2 regions of the Ensifer sp. SL37 genome follow, and region 2 is predicted to be linked to the other one. Evidence: predicted binding sites of a transcription regulator. Region 2 holds the regulator's gene; the other holds the start of a gene.

Region 1 (4,950 bases), 1.5 Mb from region 2:
CGCTGTTAAAGCCCTGCGGCGTCGCAAAGCGCATATCGTTGGCATCAAGCGTATAGGGAATGATCAGGTGCGGCTTGTCGGCCGAAAGACCCGGCACCCAGTAGGGCAGTTCGTCGGCGTAGCTGTCGCAGGAGTAAAGGAACCCGCCCTCCTCCAGCACGAGTTTCAGCGTATTGGCCGAAGGCTTGCCCTGGTAGATGCCGAGCGGCCGCTCGCCGGTGAGCTCCGTGTGCAGGCGGACGACCTCGCGGATATGCTCGCGTTCGACCTCTTCCGGCACGTCCTTGTATTCCAGCCAGCGCAGACCGTGGCTGGCGATTTCCCAGCCGGCTTCCTTCATGGCAGCGACCGCTTCCGGATTGCGCGCCATGGCCTGCGTCACGCCATAGACGGTCAGCGGGACGTTGCGGCTGGTGAACATGCGCCACAGCCGCCAGAAGCCGGAACGGGCACCGTATTCGTAGATCGATTCCATGTTGAGGTTACGCTGGCCAGCCCAGGGCTGCGCGCCGACAATTTCCGACAGCAGGCACTCGGACGCTGGGTCGCCATCGAGAATGCAGCTTTCGCCGCCCTCTTCGTAGTTCAGCACGAACTGCACGGCGATGCGCGCATCGCCCGGCCAGTTTGCCTTCGGCGGATTGCGGCCGTAGCCAACGAGGTCGCGCGGATACTTAGTCTCAGACATCAAATCACCCTTCGAATTTTTAGGAACGGTATCACCGCCGACCGGATTGTCGATACCGAAATGACGTGAGGCAGGGCAGCGGCAGCGCCACGGCCCTGACGGAAATTACCAGAAAAATTCGGCTGAACCCGAGGTTGAGAGATTTTTCGAAACAGCGTTGAATGGATCGGCAAGGACAACGGCCCTCATCGAGATGAAATCCTACATTCAAGCGCTCCGCGAAAAAGTCGGTTCCGGCCTGCTTCTCTGCCCGTCAGTGGCGGCCGTCATTGTCGATTCCGATGGCCGGGTCCTCTTGCAGGAGAAAGCAAGTGGCGAAGGCTGGAGCCTGCCGGCCGGCGCGATCGAGCCGGGCGAGACGCCTGTCGATGCGGTCATCCGCGAGGTCATGGAGGAAACCGGCTATCCGGTCTCGGTCGAGCGGATACTGGGCGTCTTCGGCGGAGAAGCGTTTCGCTACACCTACCCGAACGGCGACCACGTCGAATATGTGGTTACCCTCTATCGATGCCGGATCGTCGGTTCCCAGCAGCCGATCACCGATGGCGAAACGAAGTCGCTGCGCTACTTCGCGCCGGCGGACATGCCGGACCTCGGCCTGCCCTATCCGAAAGCGCTGCTCTTTGCAGCTTCGCCCGCGTCCGTTTCCGATTAGCGCTGCGCCATCAGCGCAGCGACGATCAGCGGCAGCGGCCGGACCGCGCCTTGCGGCGCCAGCGACGGGTCGGCGGCGGACCGCTTCGCCCGCTCTGCGCGCGTGTTCGTCGAGATCTTGCCGAGCGGGTGCTGCGAATGCACCCGCATGGGTGCGCCCGTCTCCTCGACAAACAGCGCAAGGCTGCCGATCGAAAGCGGTTTTGATAGGCAGGACTCGAACAGGTCACGGAGCGGCGCCTCGACCCGCCGCATCGCGTCTGGCGCAAGCGGACCGGTCAGCATCATGTGGAAACGGTATTCGTCCATCACATGCGGATCGCCCCAACGGTGCAAGTTGGAGAACTGTGGGGCGGTCAGCCTGTCCGGATCGGAGCGCTCGATCTCGTCTTCGCTGAGCGGCGCGCGGAAGGCGTCGAACTCCTGGACGACGTTGGCGGCAAGCAGATGCATGGCCGTGCTCGGCACCTGCGGCATCAGCCCGAAGCATCGGCCGATGCGGGCGACCTCCAGGCGATCGATTTCGAACGGAGTCTGGGCGCCGGCAAAATGCATCAGCGCCTTCAGAAGCTTCGGTTCCGTCATGTCCGGATGCAGGCGGAACGGCGACATCATCACTGCATGAAAGCCGAAGCGTCGCGGAACCGCCGTGTGATAGGCGACATCCGCGGCGCTCAAGCCCGCGACCGACGGCAACTCGGCAGGTTCCCCGGAATAGACATTGCGCCCCAGCCAGCTTGCAGCGGTCGCGGAAAGCGGGTCGGCCATCGGCGGCGTAAAACAAATGGCATAGCGCATCGGCTGGCTCCGGGTATCCGTCAGCGCAGGATGAGCAATAGCTGCGGTTTTCCGCCCTCACCCCGACTTGTCCAATGGCCGCGTCTTAGGTGATTTGCGTGACAGATTGACGAAGTCGGCCGGGGATGAGCGCGGCAGCGGTGCGAACGTCACCCCTCGTTTTTCGGAACCATCCGGCCCATCGCCCGTTCCTAAAAGGTAGGAAAACAAGGATGGAGAAGAAGCGTGACCTATCACAATGCGAACCTTCAGGACGCCCGGATCAAGGAGACCCACGACCTGATCGCAAGCGACAAGGTTGAAGGCACGAGGGTCTATGGCCCCGACGACAAACACATCGGCTCGATCGAGCGCGTGATCATCGAGAAGCGCAGCGGGCGCGTCGCCTATGCGGTGCTCGGCTTCGGCGGTTTTCTCGGCCTCGGCGAAGACCACTATCCATTGCCTTGGGCAAAGCTGACCTATGACGAGAAGCTCGGCGGCTATCGCACTGATGTGACTCGCGATCAGGTCGAAAACGCGCCGAAATATCACGGCACCGAAGAATACGACTGGAACGCGGAAAACGGACGCCGTGTCTACGACTACTACGGCGTGCCGCCCTACTGGATGTGATGCTACTACGGCGTGCCGCCCTACTGGATGTAATGCCTGACTTTCGATCTTTCGGGTCCCGCCGCGGGCGGGGCCCTTCGCATGTCCGGCCCTAAAGATGTTTCTCGCGAAGTGCGGCTATGTGATTCCGGCAGAAGAAAGAATCGGGAATATCGATCGCCGGAGAACCGGCGATCTCTTCGACGACGAAACGCGCCAGGCGGTGTGCGATGCCGAAGCTCACCTTGAACCCGCCGGTCAGGACCGAGACGTTCGGATGGTCCGGATGCCGGCCTGCCATCGGCTCGCGCCCCGTCGCTTTCGGGCGCAACCCTGCCCATCGCTCCACCACCTCGGCACCTGCCAGGCGCGGCGCGAGCGCTACGGCGCGCCGAAGCAGCTCATCCAGCTGCTCGTCCGTCGACAGGGGATCGGCAAAACTGTTTTCGCTGGTGCTGCCGACCGCCACATGTCCGTCGTCATGCGCGATGATGTAAACGCCGTCGGCAAAGATCACCGGAAGCGCCGGATCGATCTCCGCCCGCAGCAGTGCCGCCTGCCCCTTGACAGCCGTGCCGCTCGTTTCCGCCAGCGGCACCGACACGTCGTCGATCAGTTGAAAACTGCCGACGCCGGCCGCGATGATGCAATCCTCGAAATCGATCCGGGTGCCATCGTCGAGTTCGGCCCGGCCGCGTTCCGGCTCGATCCGGCGCACGCCCCTGCCCTCGTCTAAATAGGCGTTCGGTGCCTGCAGGAGCGCTGTGCGGAGCGCAGCAAGCATGCGACGCGGCGAAACCCGTGCGGCGAGCGTGTCGAAGACCATGCCATGCGCCGCCGCGGCAGCACCCGGCCAGCCCTCGGGCCCGTCGTCCTTCACGTGCCAGTGGAACTGCCTGTCGGCCGCGCGCCAATGGCTCCGTGCATCCTGCTCGTGCCGGAGGGCGATATCGCGCAGGTGAGGCTTGGCAAGCGGGATCAAACGACCCGTCCGCCGATAGCCGGTCGAAAGGCCTGTCTCCGCCTCGAGCGCCGCGATCTCTTCCTCGAGCGTCACAAGCGCGTCGAATTGGAACTGCTTCTTATCGTTCCAGCGATCCGGCATATGCGGCATGAGCGCGCCCAAAAGGCCACCGCTGGCGCCTGCACCGATCGCTTGTTGCTCGACGACCCGCACGGTCATGCCCCTGCGCGTGGCGCAAATGGCGGCCCACAGCCCCATGATGCCGCCGCCGACGACCAAAAGCTCGCTCATCGATTGACCTTCTCCGGCCGGCGGATTATCGCCTTGGCCATGACAGGATCCGCAGACCCGATCGAGCCCCCGGCGCACCAGAACCTTGATTGGCACGAGGGCGATATGCCCTATTCCCGGGAGTTTGGCGATCACTTTTATTGCCGCACCGACGGGCGGCTGGAGTGCGGCCACGTCTTCCTGTCGGGCAACGGCCTGCCCGATCGTTGGGTCGGTGCGGGCACCTTCCGCATCGGCGAACTCGGCTTCGGTACCGGGCTCAATTTCTGCGAGACGTGGCGCCAGTGGAAGATGACCGCGGCCGCTGGCGATCAGCTGCAGTTCGTGTCCTTCGAACGCTTTCCGATGGCGGCCAAAGAGATTTCGCGCGCCCTCAGCCATTGGCCGGAGATCGACACGGAGCGCCAGGCGCTGGCCTCTCGCTGGCCGGCCGAGCCTGATGGTGACGTCCAGATCGACTTTGGTGACGGCGTCAGCCTCACGGTCGTCTGCGGCGCGGCACTCGGCGGCGTCGCCCGCGCGGAAGACCCGTTCGAAGCATGGTATCTCGACGGCTTCGCGCCGTCGCGCAATCCCGACATGTGGTCGGAGGAACTGATGCGGCTGGTCTTCGAAAAGACCACGCCCGGCGGCAGCTTCGCCACCTATGCCGCCGCCGGCTTCGTCCGACGCAATTTGCAGGCCGCAGGCTTTGCCGTCGAGAAGCGCAAGGGTTTTGCCGGCAAACGCGAGATGTTGCGGGGCGACCGACCCTAGCGCTCGTCGCGATTGCGGCCTGTCTTGAACGGTTGCGCCACCCGACTGCAGAAATGCGTCAGCGCAAGCATTTTACTCCACAAGAGAACTGAACTGTCGCAAATGGCGGGCCATCGCCGTCTCGAATCTGCGACACACTCCCCATCGGCAACACGGTGGGTCTTTCATGAACGACGATCAGTTTCCCGATGCAGCAACCGGCGAC
Region 2 (4,950 bases):
CATGCCGCGCTCGGCAGCCGTCGTCGGCGGCTTCGTGCTGACGTTGATGACCCTGCCGACGATCATCATCGCCACCCGTGCGGCGTTGAAGGCGGTCCCGCCGTCGATCCGCTCGGCGGCCCTCGGTCTCGGTGCGTCGAAGATGCAGACCATCTTCCACCACGTGCTGCCGCTGGCGATGCCGGGCATCCTGACCGGCACCATCATCGGTCTTGCCCACGCGCTTGGTGAAACCGCGCCGCTGCTCCTGATCGGCATGGTCGCCTTCGTCGTCGATTTTCCCGGTTCGCCGATGGAACCGTCGACGGCACTGCCGGTGCAGATCTACATGTGGGCCAATGAGGCGGAGCGCGCCTTCGTCGAGCGCACCTCCGGCGCAATCATCATTCTTCTCATCTTCCTGGTCGTCATGAACCTTGGAGCCATTCTGTTGCGACGTCGCTTTGAGCGCCGCTGGTAGTGAGGTAATTACTATGAACATCATGTCAGAAGCAGCAGTCGAGAAGGCTCTGGATCAGAAAATGAACACCGTGCCCTACAAGATGATCGGCAAGGATGTGTCGGTCTATTACGGCGAGAAGCGTGCGCTTTTCGACGTCAACCTCAACATCCGCGAGAACACGGTCACGGCGCTGATCGGTCCTTCGGGTTGCGGCAAGTCGACCTTCCTGCGCACGCTGAACCGCATGAACGACACGATTGAGAACTGCCGCGTCACCGGCAAGATCACGCTCGACGAGGACGACATCTACGACCCGACGATCGACGTCGTCGAGCTTCGCGCCCGCGTCGGCATGGTCTTCCAGAAGCCGAACCCGTTCCCGAAGTCGATCTACGACAACGTCGCCTACGGCCCGCGGATTCACGGCCTTGCCCGCACCAAGGCCGACTTTGACGAAGTGGTCGAGACCAGCCTGCAGAAGGCCGGTCTGTGGAACGAGGTAAAGGATCGTCTGCAGGAGCCCGGCACCGGCCTTTCCGGTGGTCAGCAGCAGCGCCTCTGCATCGCGCGTGCCGTCGCCGTCAGCCCGGAAGTCATCCTCATGGACGAGCCGTGCTCGGCTCTCGATCCGATCGCGACCGCCAAGGTCGAAGAGCTCATCCACGAGCTGCGCACGAACTTCACGATCGTCATCGTGACCCACTCGATGCAGCAGGCCGCCCGCGTTTCGCAGCGCACCGCCATGTTCCACCTCGGCAATCTCGTCGAGGAGAACGACACCGACAAGATGTTCACCAATCCGGATGACCAGCGCACCCAGGATTACATCATGGGCCGCTTCGGCTGAGGCCGCATAAGGCTGCAACAGTAACTGCAAAGCGCCCGTAAGGATCGACGATCATGTCCATGCATATCATGTCCGCCTATGACGAAGAACTGAAGTACCTGACGCGCCGCATCTCGGAGATGGGCGGCCTCGCCGAACAGATGGTCGCCGAGTCCGTTCGCGCGCTGGTCAACTCCGACCTGGCTCTCGCACAGAAGGTGATCTCGGACGACACCGTCCTCGACGACGCCGAGCGCCAGATCGGTGAGAAGGCGATCGTCACGATCGCCAAGCGTCAGCCGGTCGCCGCCGACCTGCGTGAGATCATGGGGTCGATCCGCATCGCCTCCGATCTGGAACGCGTCGGCGACCTTGGCAAGAACACCGCCAAGCGCGTGATCGCGGTCGCCGGCTCCGGCATTCCGCGCAAGCTCGCCCGTGGCCTCGAGCATCTGGCAGAGCTCGCTCTCGTCCAGCTCAAGGAAGTGCTCGACGTCTACGCCTCGCGCTCGCCGGAAAAGGCCAACAGCATCCGCGAGCGTGACGAGGAGATCGACGCGATCTACACCTCGCTGTTCCGCGAGCTCTTGACCTACATGATGGAAGATCCGCGCAACATCACGCCCTGCACGCATCTTCTGTTCTGCGCCAAGAACATCGAGCGCATCGGCGACCACGCGACCAATATCGCTGAGACGATCTATTACATGGCGACGGGTGCTCAGCCGGAAGGCGAGCGTCCGAAGGATGACACCACGTCGACGCTGGGCTCGGTCAACGACTGAGCGCCAAGCGCGCCGTAAGCATGCATGCCCCTTGAAATCTGATCCGGTCGCGGCTTCGGTCGCGGCCCCGAATTCCTGTATCTGAAGCATGCGGTTTTCGCCCCGCCTTTGAAAACGGCGGATGTGCTCCAGATTTAGAGTGTCTGAGCGCCGGCCGGGCCGATGAGCCCAAAGGCCGCCCGCGGTAAGGAGACGTTACCTGATGTTGCCAAAAATCGCCGTAGTCGAAGACGAAGAGGCGCTGAGCGTTCTGCTGCGTTACAATCTGGAAGCCGAGGGCTTCGACGTCGATACGATCCTGCGGGGCGACGAGGCGGAGATCCGGCTTCAGGAGCGGCTGCCCGACCTGCTTATCCTCGACTGGATGCTGCCCGGTGTTTCCGGCATTGAACTTTGCCGTCGGCTGCGCCAGCGTCCGGAGACCGAACGTCTGCCGATCATCATGCTGACGGCGCGCGGCGAGGAAAGCGAGCGCGTCCGGGGTCTGGCGACGGGTGCCGACGACTACGTGGTCAAGCCCTTCTCGACGCCGGAGCTGATGGCGCGCGTCAAGGCGATGCTGCGCCGGGCAAAGCCCGAGGTGCTCTCGACGCTGCTTCGCTGCGGCGACATCGAACTCGACCGCGAGACCCACCGCGTTCATCGCCGCAGCCGCGAAGTGCGCCTCGGCCCGACCGAGTTCCGTCTTCTGGAGTTCCTCATGTCCTCGCCGGGCCGCGTCTTCTCTCGCTCGCAGCTTCTGGATGGCGTCTGGGGGCATGACATCTATGTCGACGAGCGCACCGTCGACGTGCATGTCGGTCGTCTGCGCAAGGCTCTGAACTTCTCGAACATGCCCGACGTCATCCGCACCGTTCGCGGCGCCGGCTATTCGCTCGAAAGCTGAGCGGTCTGAAAGTCGCCAACAAAAAAAGGGGCCGATCGGCCCCTTCCTTTATCAATGCGGTCCAGCTTCTTAGCGAGCCCTGCGGCGCTCCCCCGACGGCTGGTAGGCCAGCCGAGCATGGAAGGTGCAGTAAGGCGAGGCTTCCGGGGAATCGTTGCCGCAGAAGTGAAACTCTTCCTTCAGCGGGTCGCCGATCGGCCACTTGCAGGTGCGCTCGGTGAGCTGGGTCAGCTCGAGGCGGCGCGACATCGGCACGACAACGTCGGTGCGGGTGCTGAAATCCTGCTCGGCAACGAGATCGACTTCGATTTCTTCCTTGAGAACGACAGCGCCGGCCGCGCGTGCAACCGGGCGGGTCGAAACGCGCGAAGCGTAGTTCGGTGCGCGCGGTGCCGAAGTCGGGCGCTTCGGACGGGCTGCCGTCGTGGTGCTGCCGCCGGCCTTGGCGCGACCTGGCAGGCTCAGGCGGTGAACCTTGCCGATGACAGCGTTACGGCTGACGCCGCCGAGCTGCGCCGCGATCTGGCTTGCGCTCAGGCCCTCGGACCAAAGCTTCTTCAGTTTCTCCACCCGCTCGTCAGTCCAGTTCATTTCTGCACTCTCCGTTCTCAGCGTTGGGGATGGCAGAATCCCTCACCGCACCCCGGCTAAACCCCGGGGTTGCAAACGCGATAACTCTTTTGGTGACTAGGTCCGCCGCATGCGTCTAGTAATTGAATGTTAACGTACTGACCGCTGGACTCTGTGGCAAGAGTCCCAGGAATCAGGCCGAATCGATTTCGTAGTTTTCCCCAACTTGCTCGGCCAGCGTTGCATTTTTGCAAGCCCTCCCGGACGATTTTTCTGCTGCCAGGAATCGACCCTTCATGTTGCGCTGCAAGGCTTGGTTTTGTTGACATTGCAGCGCGAAATGGGAATAGTGCCTGCGCCGCCGAAAGGCGGCATTTTTGATTTTTATCGGCCCGCGTGAGGCGCGGGATCGATGTCGATCTGGAGTGAAGGAGAGCCTCGCATGACTGCAACCACGCCGCTTTACGATACCTACATGCGCGCGCCGTTGCGTTTCGAGCGAGGAGAGGGCGCCTGGCTGATCGCTGAAGACGGTACGCGTTATCTCGATTTCGGTGCCGGCGTTGCCGTGAACTCGCTCGGCCACGCGCACCCGCACCTGGTCGAAGCGCTGAAGGCGCAGGCCGACAAGGTCTGGCACCTGTCCAACCTTTATGAAATTGCGGGCCAGGAAAGCCTCGGCCGCCGGCTGACGGCGGTGACCTTTGCCGACAAGGTCTTCTTCACCAATTCGGGCGCGGAAGCGCTGGAATGCGCCATCAAGACGGCACGGCGTTACCACTTCTCCAAGGGCCACCCGGAGAAGTTCCACGTCATCACCTTCGAAGGCGCCTTCCACGGCCGCACGATCGCGACGATCGCCGCCGGTGGTCAGCAGAAATACATCGAAGGTTTCGGGCCGAAGGCGCCGGGCTTCTACCAGGTTCCGTTCGGCGACATCGCCGCGGTCAAGAATGCGATCACCGAGGAAACCGCAGCGATCCTGATCGAGCCGATCCAGGGCGAGGGCGGCATCCGTCCGGCGACCAAGGAATTCATGCAGGAACTGCGCGCGCTCTGCGACGAGTTCGGCCTGCTCTTGATCCTCGACGAGGTCCAGACCGGCGTCGGCCGTACCGGCAAGCTGTTTGCCTATGAATGGGCGGATATCCGCCCGGATATCATGGCGGTCGCCAAGGGTATCGGCGGTGGCTTCCCGTTCGGCGCCTGCCTCGCGACTGAGGAAGCCGCATCTGGTATGGTGGCGGGCACGCATGGCTCCACATATGGCGGCAACCCGCTGGCCATGGCCGTCGGCAACGCCGTGCTCGACGTCGTTCTGGCCGACGGATTCCTGACGCATGTGCGCGATGTCGCGCTGGTCTTCCGCCAGGGCCTTGCGTCGCTCAAGGACCGTTTCCCTGATGTCATCGAGGACATCCGCGGCGACGGTTTGATGCTG

The links. The regulator PhoB, encoded in region 2, activates phosphate uptake and scavenging genes when phosphate is short. The targets are predictions, from matches to a motif close to TGTCATNNANCTGTCAT.
Region 1: OVA00_RS24185 (DUF1045 domain-containing protein) is a predicted target of PhoB. The motif match lies at 2,239-2,255, and genes of this name have one in related genera.

The regions. Positions count from the first base shown of each region.
Region 1 covers NZ_JAPPRN010000006.1:2,499,433-2,504,382, reverse strand. Annotated here, with positions in the region: gene puuE (allantoinase PuuE) at 1-688, opposite strand, end outside; gene OVA00_RS24190 (NUDIX domain-containing protein) at 882-1,343, shown strand; gene OVA00_RS24185 (DUF1045 domain-containing protein) at 1,340-2,140, opposite strand; gene OVA00_RS24180 (PRC-barrel domain-containing protein) at 2,366-2,755, shown strand; gene OVA00_RS24175 (NAD(P)/FAD-dependent oxidoreductase) at 2,847-3,989, opposite strand; gene mnmD (tRNA (5-methylaminomethyl-2-thiouridine)(34)-methyltransferase MnmD) at 4,029-4,745, shown strand; gene OVA00_RS24165 (trimethylamine methyltransferase family protein) at 4,912-4,950, shown strand, end outside.
Region 2 covers NZ_JAPPRN010000006.1:953,904-958,853, reverse strand. Annotated here, with positions in the region: gene pstA (phosphate ABC transporter permease PstA) at 1-460, shown strand, start outside; gene pstB (phosphate ABC transporter ATP-binding protein PstB) at 474-1,289, shown strand; gene phoU (phosphate signaling complex protein PhoU) at 1,340-2,053, shown strand; gene phoB (phosphate regulon transcriptional regulator PhoB) at 2,256-2,939, shown strand; gene OVA00_RS16780 (GcrA family cell cycle regulator) at 3,009-3,530, opposite strand; gene OVA00_RS16775 (aspartate aminotransferase family protein) at 3,952-4,950, shown strand, end outside.